One region of the Streptomyces sp. NPDC002835 genome, then DNA from elsewhere that is predicted to be linked to it. Evidence: riboswitches for the same ligand, from Rfam matches in the RefSeq annotation. Region 1 holds a riboswitch; each other region holds the start of a gene.
The links. Region 1 has a riboswitch for cyclic di-AMP ahead of ACWD01_RS12375 (NlpC/P60 family protein). Riboswitches for the same ligand answer to the same signal wherever they lie in the genome.
Positions count from the first base shown of each region.

Region 2: linked by a shared signal. The riboswitch ahead of ACWD01_RS22455 (M23 family metallopeptidase) and the one ahead of ACWD01_RS12375 (NlpC/P60 family protein) in region 1 are both predicted to bind cyclic di-AMP.
Region 3: linked by a shared signal. The riboswitch ahead of ACWD01_RS17950 (M23 family metallopeptidase) and the one ahead of ACWD01_RS12375 (NlpC/P60 family protein) in region 1 are both predicted to bind cyclic di-AMP.

Region 1 is NZ_JBSFUW010000009.1:79,925-84,755, forward strand. It holds gene pcrA (DNA helicase PcrA) at 1-1,242, opposite strand, end outside; cyclic di-AMP (ydaO/yuaA leader) riboswitch at 1,496-1,687, shown strand; gene ACWD01_RS12375 (NlpC/P60 family protein) at 1,690-2,880, shown strand; gene ACWD01_RS12380 (hypothetical protein) at 2,942-3,295, opposite strand; gene ACWD01_RS12385 (NlpC/P60 family protein) at 3,640-4,689, shown strand; gene ACWD01_RS12390 (GNAT family N-acetyltransferase) at 4,790-4,831, shown strand, end outside.
Region 2 is NZ_JBSFUW010000021.1:53,566-58,396, forward strand. It holds gene ACWD01_RS22440 (GNAT family N-acetyltransferase) at 1-16, opposite strand, end outside; gene ACWD01_RS22445 (HPr family phosphocarrier protein) at 183-464, shown strand; gene ACWD01_RS22450 (GntR family transcriptional regulator) at 663-1,340, opposite strand; gene ACWD01_RS22455 (M23 family metallopeptidase) at 1,577-2,359, opposite strand; cyclic di-AMP (ydaO/yuaA leader) riboswitch at 2,373-2,534, opposite strand; gene ACWD01_RS22460 (M16 family metallopeptidase) at 2,775-4,142, opposite strand; gene ACWD01_RS22465 (M16 family metallopeptidase) at 4,160-4,831, opposite strand, start outside.
Region 3 is NZ_JBSFUW010000014.1:147,268-152,098, forward strand. It holds gene ACWD01_RS17940 (STM4011 family radical SAM protein) at 1-456, shown strand, start outside; gene ACWD01_RS17945 (SGNH/GDSL hydrolase family protein) at 488-1,279, opposite strand; gene ACWD01_RS17950 (M23 family metallopeptidase) at 1,450-2,403, opposite strand; cyclic di-AMP (ydaO/yuaA leader) riboswitch at 2,406-2,564, opposite strand; gene ACWD01_RS17955 (alpha-galactosidase) at 2,867-4,831, opposite strand, start outside.

The DNA of each region.
Region 1 (4,831 bases):
TGCCTTCGCCTCGCCCTGGTCGGTGAGCCGGTCGATCTCGTCGGCGACGAACTGGGCCTCGTCGTGCTCGGTGTCCGCGACGTAGCCGGTGATCTGGGCGCCCTCGCCCGCGTTGGTCCACAGGTTCTTGGGGCGGCGGGACTCGTTGCGCTCGATGACGGCGTTGGCGGCGGACAGGATCGTCTGGGTGGAGCGGTAGTTCTGCTCCAGCAGGATCGTCGTCGCGTCCGGGTAGTCCTCCTCGAACTGGAGGATGTTGCGGATGGTCGCGCCGCGGAAGGCGTAGATCGACTGGTCGGCGTCGCCGACGACGCAGAGCTCGGCCGGGTCCAGGTCCTCGTAGCCGGTGCCCACCAGCTCGCGCACGAGCGTGTACTGCGCGTGGTTGGTGTCCTGGTACTCGTCGACGAGGACGTGCCGGAAGCGGCGGCGGTAGTGCTCGGCGACGTCCGGGAAGGCCTGGAGGAGGTGGACCGTCGTCATGATGATGTCGTCGAAGTCCAGGGCGTTGGCCTCGCGCAGCCGCGCCTGGTACATCCGGTACGCCTCGGCGAGCGTCTTCTCGAAACCGGCCTGGGCCTGGTCGGCGAAGGTCTCCTCGTCGATCAGCTCGTTCTTCAGGTTCGAGATCTTGGCGCTGAAGGACTTCGGCGGGAACTTCTTCGGGTCGAGGTCCAGATCGCGGCAGACCAGCGACATCAGCCGCTTCGAGTCGGCGGCGTCGTAGATCGAGAACGACGAGGTGAAGCCCAGCTTCTTGGACTCGCGGCGCAGGATGCGCACGCACGCGCTGTGGAAGGTCATGACCCACATGGCGTTGGCGCGCGGGCCCACCAGCTGCTCGACGCGCTCCTTCATCTCGCCGGCGGCCTTGTTGGTGAAGGTGATCGCCAGTATCTGGCCGGGGTGCACATGGCGGGTCCCGAGCAGATGCGCGATGCGGTGCGTGAGCACCCGCGTCTTGCCGGAGCCGGCGCCGGCCACGATGAGCAGGGGTGACCCTGTGTGCACGACAGCGGCGCGCTGCTGTTCGTTCAGCCCGTCGAGGAGCGCGGCGGGGTCCACCACGGGGCGCGGCGCGCCGTCGCGGTAGTACCCGTCGCGGGCCGGGGGCACGTCGAAGGCGCCCTGGAAGAGGTCGTCCGGGATCTGCTCCGGAGCCGAATCCTCGGGCGGCGGCGGATGCTCGTCCGCTTGGGGCTGAAGGTCCGCCAGGAAGCTGTCGTCAAAGAGGCTGCTCATCGCCTAACGAGTCTAGGCGGCCGCACCGACAACCGTGGCCGCACGCCGAAGACCGGCGGCGGGCGACGGTCGGTGACGGCGCGATTCCGCCAGGCGACGAATCCGCCTCCGGAGCCGGGCCGGGGACCATCCGCCGAAAAAGGTCACGAAAATGTATCGGACATATCGAACATCAACCTTCACAGCGGCTGCACGAGTTGGCTAGCGTGCTCGACCAGGCGGCCCGCACCCCTCCCGGCGAACCACGCCGAACGGGCGGCCTGCGCCGAATCCGGCCTCCGGCAACGGAGTCCGGAACCGGGGACCCACCCTCCCGACACCGTCCTCGACACGGGAGGACCCAGTACCACCGGGGTGAATCGGACCGCGCGCCACTCGGTCCGTAGGGCACCTTCCGTTCGCCCGAACCCGACAGCTAACCCGGTAGGCGGTCCACGGAAGAAGGAGATGCCGGCCTTGGCGTCGCATCGCAAGCCCCGCAGCCGAAGCACCAAACCGTCCTCCGCCGTCGGATTCACCACGGCAGCCCTCGCGGGTGTGACCCTGCTCTCCACGCAGAGCGCGACGGCCGCGCCCGCCGAGCCGAAGCCCAGCATCGAAGAGGTGCAGAAGAAGGTCGACGACCTGTACCGGCAGGCCGGCAGCGCCACGCAGGAGTACAACAAGGCGAAGGAAGCCACCGCGGAGAAGCGCCAAGAGGTGGACCAGCTCCTCGACGAGGCGGCCAAGCGCACCGAGAAGCTGAACGAGTCCCGCCGCGAGCTCGGCAACTACGCGGCCGCGCAGTACCGCACCGGTTCCGTCACGCCCACCGCCGCGCTGATGTTCGCGGACAGCCCGCAGGCGTACTTCGACCAGACGCAGCTGATGGACCGGATGACGGCCCAGCAGCGCACCGCGGTCAGCGAGTACGAGACCGAGCGGGCGGCGGCGGCCAAGCAGCGCGCGGCGGCGACGAAGCGCCTCGAGTCCCTCACGGACTCCCAGGAGGCGCTGCGCACCAGCAAGCAGACGGTGCAGACCAAGCTCGCGGAGGCGCGCACCCTGCTGTCGACGCTGACGGCGGAGGAGAAGGCACGGCTCGCCGCGATCGAGCGGAAGAAGGAGGAGGAGGCCCGCCGCAAGGCCGAGGCGAAGGCCGCGGCCGAGGCCGCCGCCAGGGCGGAGGCCGAGCGGCAGGCCCAGGAGCGCGAGACGGCCCCGAGCACGGACCCCGGCACCACCGACCCGGGGACGGACACTGGTACGGACACCGGCACCGGGACCGGCACGGACGACGGCACCTACGCGGCCAAGGCCGACAAGGTCCTCGCCTTCGCCCGCGCCCAGATCGGCAAGCCGTACGTGTGGGGCGCGACGGGCCCGAGCTCGTACGACTGCTCCGGCCTCACCGCGGCCGCCTGGAAGGCGGCCGGCGTGGACCTGCCGCGCACCACCTGGGACCAGGTGAAGGTCGGCACCCGCGTCGCGACGGCGGATCTGCTCCCCGGCGACCTGGTCTTCTTCTACGACGACATCAGCCACGTCGGGATCTACATCGGCGACGGCAAGATGATCCACGCCCCCAAGCCGGGCACGAACGTCCGCGAGGAGTCCATCTTCTACATGCCGATCTACGGCAGCGTCCGCCCCGCCTGACCCCGGTCGCACGAGTGCCCGGGCGGCCGAGCCGCCCGGGCACCGGTATGTCCGGCCCGGATCAGGTCCAGAGGGTGGCGATGAAGATGTTGACCATGGTCAGGCCGCCGACCGCGCCGAACAGCGCCTTGTCGACCCTCTCCTCGTCCCGCTTGACGTAGACGAGGCCGAGGATCACCACCAGGACCGCCAGCTTGACGCCGATCTTGAGGTTGTTCACCGTCTGGTCGTCCGCCTGGTTCAGACCCACCAGCGCCACGCCCGTGACCAGCATGGTCAGCGCGCCGTGCAGCATCGCCGGGTTGAAGCGGGCCGTGCCCTCCCCCATCGCCTTCATCTGGGTCAGGAATCCGCCCAGCAGCGAGGCGATACCAATGATGTGCAGGGCGACGAAGACATTGATGAGTACGTCCATGGCCGGAGCCTAACCCTCCCCATACCACCGCCCGTCGGGCAGGTGGGCCCGCTCCGCCGCATCGGTCGGCAGGCCGCGGCAATGCGGAACCGTGACGTCCATCGGGTGGTCGGCAACCGGTCCCAAGCGTCCATCTTCGGTACTTTGCGGTCCTTCCGCCCCGCCCCCGTGACCGCGGCGTCTAGCGTCCTTCCTCAGGTGGCCGACTCCCCACCAGCCGTCGTACAGCCGGACGGCACTCGGCCGCCACCGCCGGGATGTCCGGCGGTGGGCCGCTCCCCTGTGCGGCCCGCCGCCGGACGCGAACGGCGGGCAGCGATCGACGGAAGGACGTGGAAGCCCTCGTGGCAACCCACCGGAAACCAAGGCCGCGCCTGTTCGGCGGGCCGGCCGCCCGTACCGCGGTCACCCTCGCCCTCGCCGGCGCGGCGACCGGCACCGCGTTCGAGGGCACGGTCCAGGCCGAGCCCCGCCTCACCCCCGCTCAGGTCAAGATCCGGGTCGACAAGCTGTACCGGGAGGCGGAGGCCGCCACCGAGAACTACAACGGCGCCAAGGAGCAGACGTCGAGCGCCCGCAGGTCGCTCGACGCGCTGCGCGACGAGGCCGCGCGCAGGACCGAGCGGCTCAACGCCTCCCGCAACGCGCTCGGTTCGGTCGCCACGGCCCAGTACCGCGACGGCGGCATGGATCCCGGACTGCGCCTCGCCCTCACCTCCGACCCGGAGGACTACCTGGAGCGCGCCGCCCGCGCCGAACGGGTCGGCGCCCGGCAGGCCGCCACGATCGCCGGGGTCCGGCGCCAACTGAGGGAGCTGGCAGACCTCAAGGAGCAGGCCGCGGAGAAGGTCGCCACGCTGGAGGCCCGCCGCAAGGAACTGGCCGGTCACAAGGCCACGGTGCGCGGCAAACTCGCGGCCGCCGAACGGCTGCTGGCCAGGCTCACCGCCGAGCAGCGCGCCGCGTACAACGACGGCGGCTCCACCCGGGCGCCCGCCCGCGCCGACCGCGCCGACGCCCCCCGGAGCCCGCTGCGGGCCCCGAACAGCCGGGCCGCCCAGGCCGTCGCGTACGCGTACAGGGCGCTCGGCAAGCCGTACGTGTGGGGCGCGACGGGGCCGGGCTCCTACGACTGCTCGGGCCTCACCCAGGCCGCCTGGCGCGCCGCCGGGGTGTCGCTGCCGCGCACCACGTACACCCAGATCAACGCCGGCGAGCGCGTTCCCCGCTCCCGACTCGCCCCGGGCGACCTGGTGTTCTTCTACTCGGGCGTCTCGCACGTCGGGCTCTATATCGGCGGCGGCAGGATGATCCACGCGCCGCGGCCCGGCGCTCCGGTGCGGATCGCGCCGATCGACGAGATGCCGTTCGCGGGGGCGACCCGTCCCGCGTGACGGCCGTGCCGGTAATCCGATAGCGGGGGCTCCGGTCCGGGTGGCACCATCCCGGGGTCCCGGGGGCCCGCCCCCCGTTGCCCGACCGGCAGGAGACCACGTGGACGTCGACGTCCAGAACTATGTGCGCACCCTCGCACGC
Region 2 (4,831 bases), on a different contig from region 1:
CCTGCGAGGTCTGCATGGTGCAAAGCCTACGGCGCGGCGCAGCGGTCGCGCCGCCGGTTGCCGGCGGGCAGTCTGAGGAGGCCGCACGGGCGGTCCGGCACCGCCTCGGACCGGTCGGAGGGCACGCCGGAACACATGAGAGACTGGTCTAGACAACCCGCTAAGACTTGAAGGGCAACACCATGGCTGAGCGCCGCGTCAATGTCGGCTGGGCCGAGGGCCTTCACGCCCGCCCCGCGTCCATCTTCGTCCGTGCCGCGACGGCTGCCGGCGTCCCCGTGACGATCGCCAAGGCCGACGGCAACCCGGTCAACGCCGCCTCCATGCTCGCCGTGCTCGGCCTGGGCGCGCAGGGCGGCGAGGAGATCGTCCTCGCCTCCGACGCGGACGGCGCCGAGGCCGCCCTGGACCGTCTGGCCAAGCTGGTCGCCGAGGGTCTCGACGAGCTTCCCGAGACGGTCTGAGCCGAGTCCCCCTCAGTTCAGTACGACAGAACCGCGGTGCCCCGATACGGGGGCGCCGCGGTTCTGCATTCCCGGGACCACCGCTTTCCCGGAACCGCCCACGCGCTTTCCGCGAGCACCACGAATTCACGGACGCCGTCGGGAAAAGGAAATCCATAAAAGAAGCAGCACCGCACCACTTTTTATATACGCCGTCTGTTAATTCCGGCCGCTCGTGGTGTTTACGGGATGTTGCGAAGTCCTCACCCGCACGGTGCGCCGCAGCCGGTGCGCCCCGGCGGACCGCTCCGCGTGCAGCGCCGTCAGCGCCCGCGCCCGCTCGGCGTCACCGCGCGCCACGGCGTCGACGATCGCCCCGCGCTCGGCCCATGCCTCGACCGGCGCGGCCGGCTGCTCCACCGCGTACATCCAGGCGATCTTGTGCCGCAACTGGGTGAGCAGCGCGGTCAGTCCGGGGCTGCCGCAGGACTGGGCGAGCGTCTCGTGGAACCAGTTGCCGAGGGAGCGCAGATCCTCGCCCTGACCCCGGCGTGCCCGCTCCTGCCCCAGCCTGACCAGGCCTCGAAGCACCTTGAGGTGTGCCTCGGTACGGCGCTGTGCGGCTCGGGCCGCCCCCAGGGGCTCCAGCAGCATGCGGACCTCCAGGAGGTCGGCGGCCTCCTGCTCCGTGGGCTCGGCGACGCAGGCGCCCGCGTGCCGCCGGGTGACGACGAACCCCTCCGACTCCAGGGTGCGCAGCGCTTCGCGCACCGGGACCCGGGAGACCCCGTAGCGGCGGGCGAGCTGCTCCTCGGTGAGCCGGCTGCCGCGTTCGAAGACACCGGAGACGATGTCGTCGCGGATCGCCGTGCATACCGAGTGCGCGGGAATACGCATGACCGAACCTCCGCCTTGATCCGAGCGAAACGCAGCCGTTGGACGTGTCTTCCCGTGACTCTATTGCAATGTGCGCCGTTTTCCGACGGCGGCCGGGAAACCATGGAAATCTCTTGGCACGCACGGCAATCGCGGAATGGCGGAAACGGCACGGAATAGGCCGAAGGCCCCCGGCGGGAAGCCGGGGGCCTTGCGAGCGGGTGCGACGGGCGGGCCGCACGGCGGGGACGCCGGGGTCAGACGGCGACGCCGTGCGAGCGCAGGTAGGCGACCGGGTCGATGTCGGAGCCGTACTCGGCCGTGGTCCGCGCCTCGAAGTGCAGGTGCGGCCCGGTCGAGTTGCCGGTCGAGCCGGAGAGCCCGATCTGCTGGCCGGGCGTGACCTGCTGGCCGGCGAAGACGCCGATGGACGCCAGGTGGCCGTACTGCGTGTAGGTGCCGTCGTTCATCCGGATCACGACGCTGTTGCCGTACGCGCCGTCCCAGCCGGCCTCGACGACGGTGCCGGAGCCCACGGACACGACGGAACTGCCGGACGGGGCGCGGAAGTCGACGCCGGAGTGGGAGCCGGAGGACCACAGGGCGCCGCCGGTCTTGTAGCCGGTGGTCACGAAGGAGCCGGCGATGGGGAGCTGGAAGGAGTTCAGCCGCCGGCGCTCGGCCTCACGGGCGGCGCGCTCCTCGGCCTCGCGGGCCTCCTTGGCGCGCGCCTCCGCCTTGCGCTTGGCCTCCGCCGCGGCCTTCTCCCGCGCACGGGCCTGGGCGGCGGCCTCCTCGGCCTCCTGCTTCTGCGCGGCGGCCTGGTCGGCTATCTCGTCGGCGAGCGAGCCCATGGTGATGATCTGGGTGAGGCCGGTGTCCTCGGCGGAGAGGGCGGAAGCGTCTGCGGCGAGAGCCGGGGAGGCGAGGGTTCCGACGACGCCGGTGGTGGCGAGTGCGGCGGCGCCGGCCAGTTTCGCGCTCCTGCGCGTCAGGCGGCTCGGGGCACGATGCTTCCCGGTGGCACGGGTGAACGCCATGGAGAGGCTGATCCTTTCCTTCCTTCTCGCCTACCGGGTTAGCTGACGGGTTCGGAGCAGGAAGGTCTCCTACGGGCGCCTCCGCTCGGGCGAAGGTGTCCGATTCACCCCAGGGACTGATTGGGTCCCCGGCTCCCCAGGCTCGCGCCTGACGGGGACTCGGCGATGACTGCCCGACGCCGCGGGCGCGACGATCTTCAGACGAACAGCCGGACCGACGCTAGGCATCTCGTCCGTCAATCGCCAAACGGACAGCCCGTTTTGTAGCGCATGCCACAGGGCAGACAGGCAACCTCTCCCGCAAAACGGGCATACGACGGAACCCCGGCAAACGATCCGAAGCCGGGGTTCCGCTTGTCTGCGCCTGACGGGCGATCCGCCGGTTTCGGCCTGCTGCCCGATCGGCGGCTTCCGTTCAGCCCGTGACAACCCTCACTTCGCCGATGCCGAGCGCCTTGACGGGTTCGGCGATCTGCGACGCGTCGCCGACGAGCACCGTGACAAGCCGGTCCACCGGGAAGGCGTTGACCACGGCCGCGGTCGCCTCCACCGTGCCGGTCTCCGCCAGCCGTACGTACAACTGGGCCTGGTAGTCGTCCGGGAGGTGCTGCTCGACCTGGTCGGCCAGGGTGCCCGCGACGGAGGCCGCCGTCTCGTACTTCAGCGGGGCGACGCCCACCAGGTTCTGCACGGCGACGTCACGTTCGGCGTCGGTGAGGCCCTCGGCCGCGAGCGTGCGGAGCACCTTCCACAGGTCGTCCAGCGCGGGGCCGGTGTTGGGCGTGTCCACCGAGCCGCTGATGGCGAGCATGGCCGCGCCCGAGCCGTCCGGCGCGGAGAGCAGCACCTGTCCGAAGGCCCGTACGCCGTAGGTGTAGCCCTTCTCCTCGCGCAGTACGCGGTCGAGGCGGGAGGTGAGGGTGCCGCCGAGGCAGTACGTGCCGAGCACCTGGGCGGGCCAGACACGGTCGTGACGGTCGGCTCCGACCCGGCCGACGAGCACCTGGGTCTGCACGGCCCCGGGACGGTCCACGACGATCACGCGGCCGGTGTCGTCGGCGGTGATCGCGGGCACCGGGTGCGGGGCGGCCTTGTCGCCCGTCCAGGTGCCGAGCGAGTCGCCGAGCACGGCGTCCAGGTCGACGCCGGTGAGGTCGCCGACGATCACGGCGGTCGCCGTCGCGGGGCGCACATGGGCCTCGAAGAAGGCGCGCACGGCCGCGGCGTCGATACGGGCCACCGTCTCCTCGGTGCCCTGGCGGGGGCGCGAGACGCGCAGCGCGGCCGGGAAGAGCTCCTTGGAGAGCTGCTTGGCGGCACGGCGGCCCGGGTTCGCCGTCTCGTGCGGGATCTCGTCGAGGCGGTTGCGGACCAGCCGCTCGACCTCGCTCTCCGCGAAGGCGGGGGTCCGCAGCGCCTCGGCGAGCAGACCGAGCGCCTTGGGGAGCCGGGAGACCGGGACCTCCAGCGACACCCGGACCCCGGGGTGGTCGGCGTGGGCGTCCAGGGTGGCGCCGCAGCGCTCCAGTTCGGCGGCGAACTCCTCCGCGGAGTGCTTGTCGGTGCCCTCCGACAGGGCGCGCGCCATGATCGTGGCGACGCCGTCGAGGCCCTCGGGCTCGGCGTCCAGCGGGGCGTCGAGGCAGACCTCGACCGCCACCACCTGCTGGCCGGGCCGGTGGCAGCGCAGCACCGTCAGGCCGTTGTCGAGCGTGCCGCGCTCGGGGGCCGGGAAGGCCCAGGGCCGGGCGGTGCCCGGGGCCGGCTGCGGATGGAAGTCCATGGTCACGGCAGCGTCGCTCACTGGTCCGTCCCTTCGTGCTCGTGTCCGTCGGCCGCTTCGGTCTCTTCCGCGGCGACAGGTTCGTAGACCAGCACCGCCCTGTTCTCGGGGTGCAGACGCGCCTTCGCGACCGCCCGCACCTCCTCCGCGGTGATGTCGAGCACCCGCGTGACGGCGCTGAGCGCCAGCTGCGGGTCGCCGAACAGCACCGCGTAGCGGCAGAGTTCGTCGGCGCGGCCCGACACCGTGCCGAGCCGGTCCAGCCACTCGCGCTCGAGCTGGGCCTGGGCCCGCTCCATCTCCTCCGCCGTCGGGCCCTCGGCGGCGAAGCGCGCCAGCTCCTCGTCGACGGCCGCCTCGATCCCGGGGACCTCGACGCCGCCGGAGGTCTTGACGTCCAGCCAGCCCATCGACGGGGCGCCGGCCAGCCGCAGCAGGCCGAACCCGGCCGCGACGGCGGTCCGGTCGCGGCGCACCAGGCGGTTGTGGAGCCGGGAGGACTCCCCGCCGCCGAGGACGGTCAGCGCCAGGTCCGCGGCGTCGCACTCGCGGGTGCCGTCGTGCGGCAGGCGGTAGGCGGCCATCAGGGCGCGGGCCGGGACCTCTTCGACGACCTCCTCGCGGAGCTGGGCGCCGATGTTCTCCGGCAGGGTGCCGTCACGGGGCGGCTGCTTGCCGTCGTGAGACGG
Region 3 (4,831 bases), on a different contig from region 1:
TTCCCCGCCCATCTCGCGGAGGCGCGCCGGCTCCGCGCCGAGCTGCCTGCGCACGTCTACCTCTGGGTGAACGCGCCCGAGGGGCACGAACTCTCCGACGCCGAGGCCGACGCCTGGACCGAGCTGGACCCGCTCTTCCCGTTCAGCCGCCGTCCGCACCGATCCGCCGGGCTGCCGTGCCGCACCGGCGAGTCGGTGGTCTCGGTGGACGGCGACGGGACGGTCCGCCGCTGCCACTTCGTCCCCGCCGAACTGGGCAACCTCTACGACGGTTCGTACCGCCGGGCGCTGCGCCCCCGCGCCTGCCCGCTCGCCGTGTGCGACTGCCACATCGGCTATGTCCACCTGGAGACGCTGCCGCTGTACGACGTCTTCGCGGGCGGCGTCCTCGAACGGATCCCCGCCCCGGCCGCACTCGACCGGACCCCCGCCCGGACCCCCGCTGACCTCCCCTGACCTCCCCGTCATCCGCCGTCCTCCGCCGCCCTCAGAGCGGCAGCAGGTCCGGGCGCTTGGCCTCGACGTGGTCGCCGGAGCTCTCGCCGCGCAGCCGTCGTCCGATCCAGGGCGCCAGGTACTCGCGCGCCCATTGGATGTCGTCCCTGCGCACCTCCAGCGCCCCGCGCGGGGGCAGCGGCGGCCACGGCTGGTCGGGGTCGGCGGGCACGTCGAGTCCGAGGACCTGTGCCGCGCGGAGCGCGACCCGGGTGTGCCCCTCGGGCGACAGGTGCAGCCGGTCGGCGTCCCAGGCCCGCCGGTCCTGGACGGACTTGAGCGACCACAGGTCCAGCACCGGGCAGTCGTACCGGTCGGCGATGGCCCGCACATGCGCCGTGTACGTGGCGATCTTGCCGCGCAGATGGCGCAGGACGGGCACGTTCCGGGTGTCGAAGCCGGTCGTCACCATGACCGTGCCGACCGAGGCCGTGAGGTCGGCGACGGCCCGCTCGAAGCGTTCGGCCACGTCGTCCGGGTCGGAGCCCGGGCGGATGATGTCGTTGCCGCCGGCGCAGAAGGTGACGAGGTCGGGCGCGAGCTCCCGGGCCCTCGGCACCTGCTCGTCGACGATCTGGTCGAGGAGCCGCCCGCGCACGGCGAGGTTGGCGTAGCGGAAGCTGTGCTCCGGCCTTCGGTCGGCGAGCAGGACCGCGAAACGGTCCGCCCACCCGACGAAGCCGCCGTCGGGCCCCGGGTCGCCCACGCCCTCGGTGAAGCTGTCACCGATCGCCGCGTACGACCCGAATGCGCCACTGTTCTCTGTTCTCGAATCGTCTGCCACAAGGGCACATCTTTCCTTTATGGATGTGACCTACGCGACCGTAAGGAGGGGTTGACGGGGGGTGATCTTTACCACCCGTCAGTTTCCGGCGGGCCGGAATACGCGGAAGTCCCCGCTCCGCCAGGACGGAACGGGGATTTCCGGAATTGCCGGACGGTGGGCCGCACGGGTCAGAGGGAGACGCCGTGCTCCCGCAGGTAGGCCAGCGGGTCGATGTCCGAGCCGTAGGACGGGCCGGTGCGGACCTCGAAGTGCAGGTGCGGGCCGGAGGAGTTGCCGGTGGAACCGGACAGGCCGATCTGCTGCCCGCCGCTCACGGACTGTCCGCCGGAGACGGCCAGGGAGGAGAGGTGGGCGTACTGGGAGTAGGTGCCGTCCGTGTGCTGGATGACGACCTCGTTGCCGTACGCGCCGCTCCAGCCGGCGGAGACGACGGTGCCCGCACCGACGGCCTTGACGGAGCTGCCGGTCGGGGCGGCGAAGTCGACGCCGGTGTGGTAACCGCTGGACCACATCGCGCCGGAGGCGCGGTACGGCGTGGTGACGGCCGCGTCGACCGGGGCGCTGAAGCCGGACGCGGACGCCGGGGCCGCGGCCTCCTTCGCGGGAGCCGGCTTCGCGGGCGCCTTCTTCGCCGGGGCCTGGGCCTGCGGAGCGGCGGCCCGCGAGTCGTCGCGCGACGGGCGCGGCTTGGACTCGGCGCGGGGCTCGGGGTCGTTCTTCGCCTTGGACTTGGCGCCGATCGTCAGCTCCAGACCCGGGTGGATCAGCGACGGGTCGGAGCCGATGGCGCGGCGGTTGTCGTTGAAGAGCTGCTTCCAGCCGCCGCGGACGCTCTGCTCTTCGGCGATCTTCGACAGGTAGTCGCCGGCGACGACGGTGTACGTCTTCGGGGCCTTCTTGGCGGCCGGCAGCGCCGACTCGGCGAGGGCCGGGGCGGCCAGCGCCGGGGCGGCGGCCTGCTGGGGTGCGGCGACCGGTGCCGCCGCCGGGGCGGGGGCCGCGGTGGCGGTCGTGGCGCCGATCAGCGGGAGCGCGATGACGGCGCCGCCCGTGCCGGCGACGACGAAGCCGCGGGTGAACGGGTTGAACTTGGGACGACGGTGCTTACCCTTCGCGGGCATGGCGCATTCCTCTCCGGCGCCTACGAGGTGAGCTGTCGGGTTCGGGCTGGAGATGCCCGGTCGCACTGCTTGTACGACTTCACCCCAAGCCGTCCGGTTTTCCCGGAATCGGCGTACTACCTGGGTCCCCCGCTCCTGCCACACGTGGGTGGGTTCGAATTCCGGGCGGCGGCAGGATTAGGCGTTCCGTCCGGATTGAGCGTGACCGTAGGCGAGTCGGGCAGTCGTGGACAAGCGAGGATTTTCCACGATCAATGCAGAGCCCGATATCACCGGGGATTTCCGGTCACCCTCCGTGGACGACGGTCCTTCAATTGCCTTGCCGGTTACGGAATTGGCCCGCCGGTCCCGGCCACACAACGTCACGAATATGACGCTGCTCACCAGCCGGGGACCATCTCCCCCGCTTACGGGGCACGTTATGCCGAACCAGCCAATTCGGACAGAAGAAGCATTTGGCCATCTAGTGCCGCACTACGACCGCGGTCCACGCCCGCCTGAGCCGGATCACGGTGGCGTCCATGTCACCCTTCAGTCCGGTGTGCAGTCCGTGGTGCAGCAGCACCGCGCCCCGATGGACCGCTCCGGTGTCCACGCACGCGTAGGCGGCGGCCGGGTCGAGGCCGCGCAGCCGGAGCGCCGGCGGCCGCTCGCCGTACCGCTGCGCCTCGAGCAGCGCGAGCACGACCGTCTCGTCGCCCCGGACGTACTGCACGGCGCTCAGCCCGCCCTCCGGGGCCCGCAGCCGGTACAGCTCCCCGTGCTGGACGAGCGGCCTGATCTCCTTGTAGAGCCGGATCCAGTCAGCCGCCTCCGACAGTTCCGCCTCGCTCCACTGTGCGAGGTCTCCCCCGACGCCCAGTACCCCGGCCATGGCGCTGACGAAGCGGAAGCGCAGACTGCTCCGGCGGCCGTTGAGCTGGGCGTTGGGGCTGTCGGTCACCCAGGCCGCCATGACCCGGGCCGGGTGCAGCTGGCTGAAGCCGTGCTGGACGGCGAGCCGGTCCAGCGGGTCCGTGTTGTCCGAGGTCCACACCTGGTCGGTGCGGCCGAGGACCCCGAGGTCGATCCGGCCGCCGCCGCCGGAGCAGGACTCGAAGGCGACGCCCGGATGCGCGGCCCGCAGCCGGTCCAGCAGGGCGTAGAAGCCCTCGACGTGCCCGGTCCACAGCTTCTGCGGATACGGCTCCCCCGGCCAGCCCGCGTCGGTGAAGCAGCGGTTGAAGTCCCACTTCACATAGTCGACGGGCGCGCCGGACAGCAGGGCGTCGAGCTGCTTCCACAGATGCTCCCGGACGTCCTCGCGCGCGAGATTCAGTACGAGCTGGTTGCGGAATTCGGTGCGCGTGCGTCCCGGATGGTGCTGCACCCAGTCGGGGTGGGCGCGGTAGAGGTCGCTGTCCGCGTTGACCATCTCGGGCTCCACCCAGATCCCGAACCGCATGCCGAGACCGTGGACTTCGCGGGCGAGCGGCGCGAGGCCGCCGGGGAAGCGGTCCGGGTTCGGCGTCCAGTCGCCGAGTCCGGCGCGGTCGCTGGTGCGCCGCCCGAACCAGGCGTCGTCCACGACGAAAAGCTCGACGCCGATCCCCGCGGCCAGCCGGGCGAGGGCCAGCTGCTGCTGCTCCGAGATGTCGAAGCCGGTGGCCTCCCAGGAGTTGTAGAGCACCGGACGCGCCTCCTGGGCGCCGGGGATCACATGGGCGAGCTGCCAGGCGTGCCACGCCCTGCTGGCGCCGCCGAACCCGCCGTCGCTCCACAGCCCCGCGAAGACGGGCGAGGTGTAGGTCTCCCCCGGCGCGAGCAGTACCAGCCCGGAGTCGTCGTGACCGGCCCCGCCGGTGATCTGTACGCATTTGTCCGGGAGCTGCTGTACGGCGATCCGCCACGATCCGGACCAGCCGAGGGCGCAGCCGTACACCTCGCCGCGCTCCTCGGTGGCGCCTTCCGCGTCCAGGGCCACCCAGGGCAGGTGCTGGTGGCCGGTGTGGCCGCGCCGGCTGCCGATGATCTTCTCGCCGTAGCTGATCTCGGAACGGACCAGCCGGGACTCGGCGGCCCAGCGGCCGTGCAGCTGGGAGAGCCGCCATGCGTCCCGGTGCGGCAGCGTCCAGGCGGCGGCGTCGGCCCGGAGCAGTTCGAGGTCCGGCCCGGCGCCGTCGTGGGCGACGGTGGTCCAGCGCTCGATCACGTCGGAGTCGTCGCGCATCCGGTAGTGCAGCGTCAGGCCGAGGCCGACCTGTGCGTCGGTGAAGCGCAGCCGCAGCTCGTCGTCCTCCGCGGCCCAGCCGGCGAAGGCCCATTCGGTGCCGCGCACGGACTCGGTTCGGACCGACAGCGCGGGGCGGACGAACCGGGGGCCGCCCTCGACGGGGTACTCCTCGCGCCCGTCGAGCTGGGACTCGAACGGCCAGTACGGCGGCGGCCC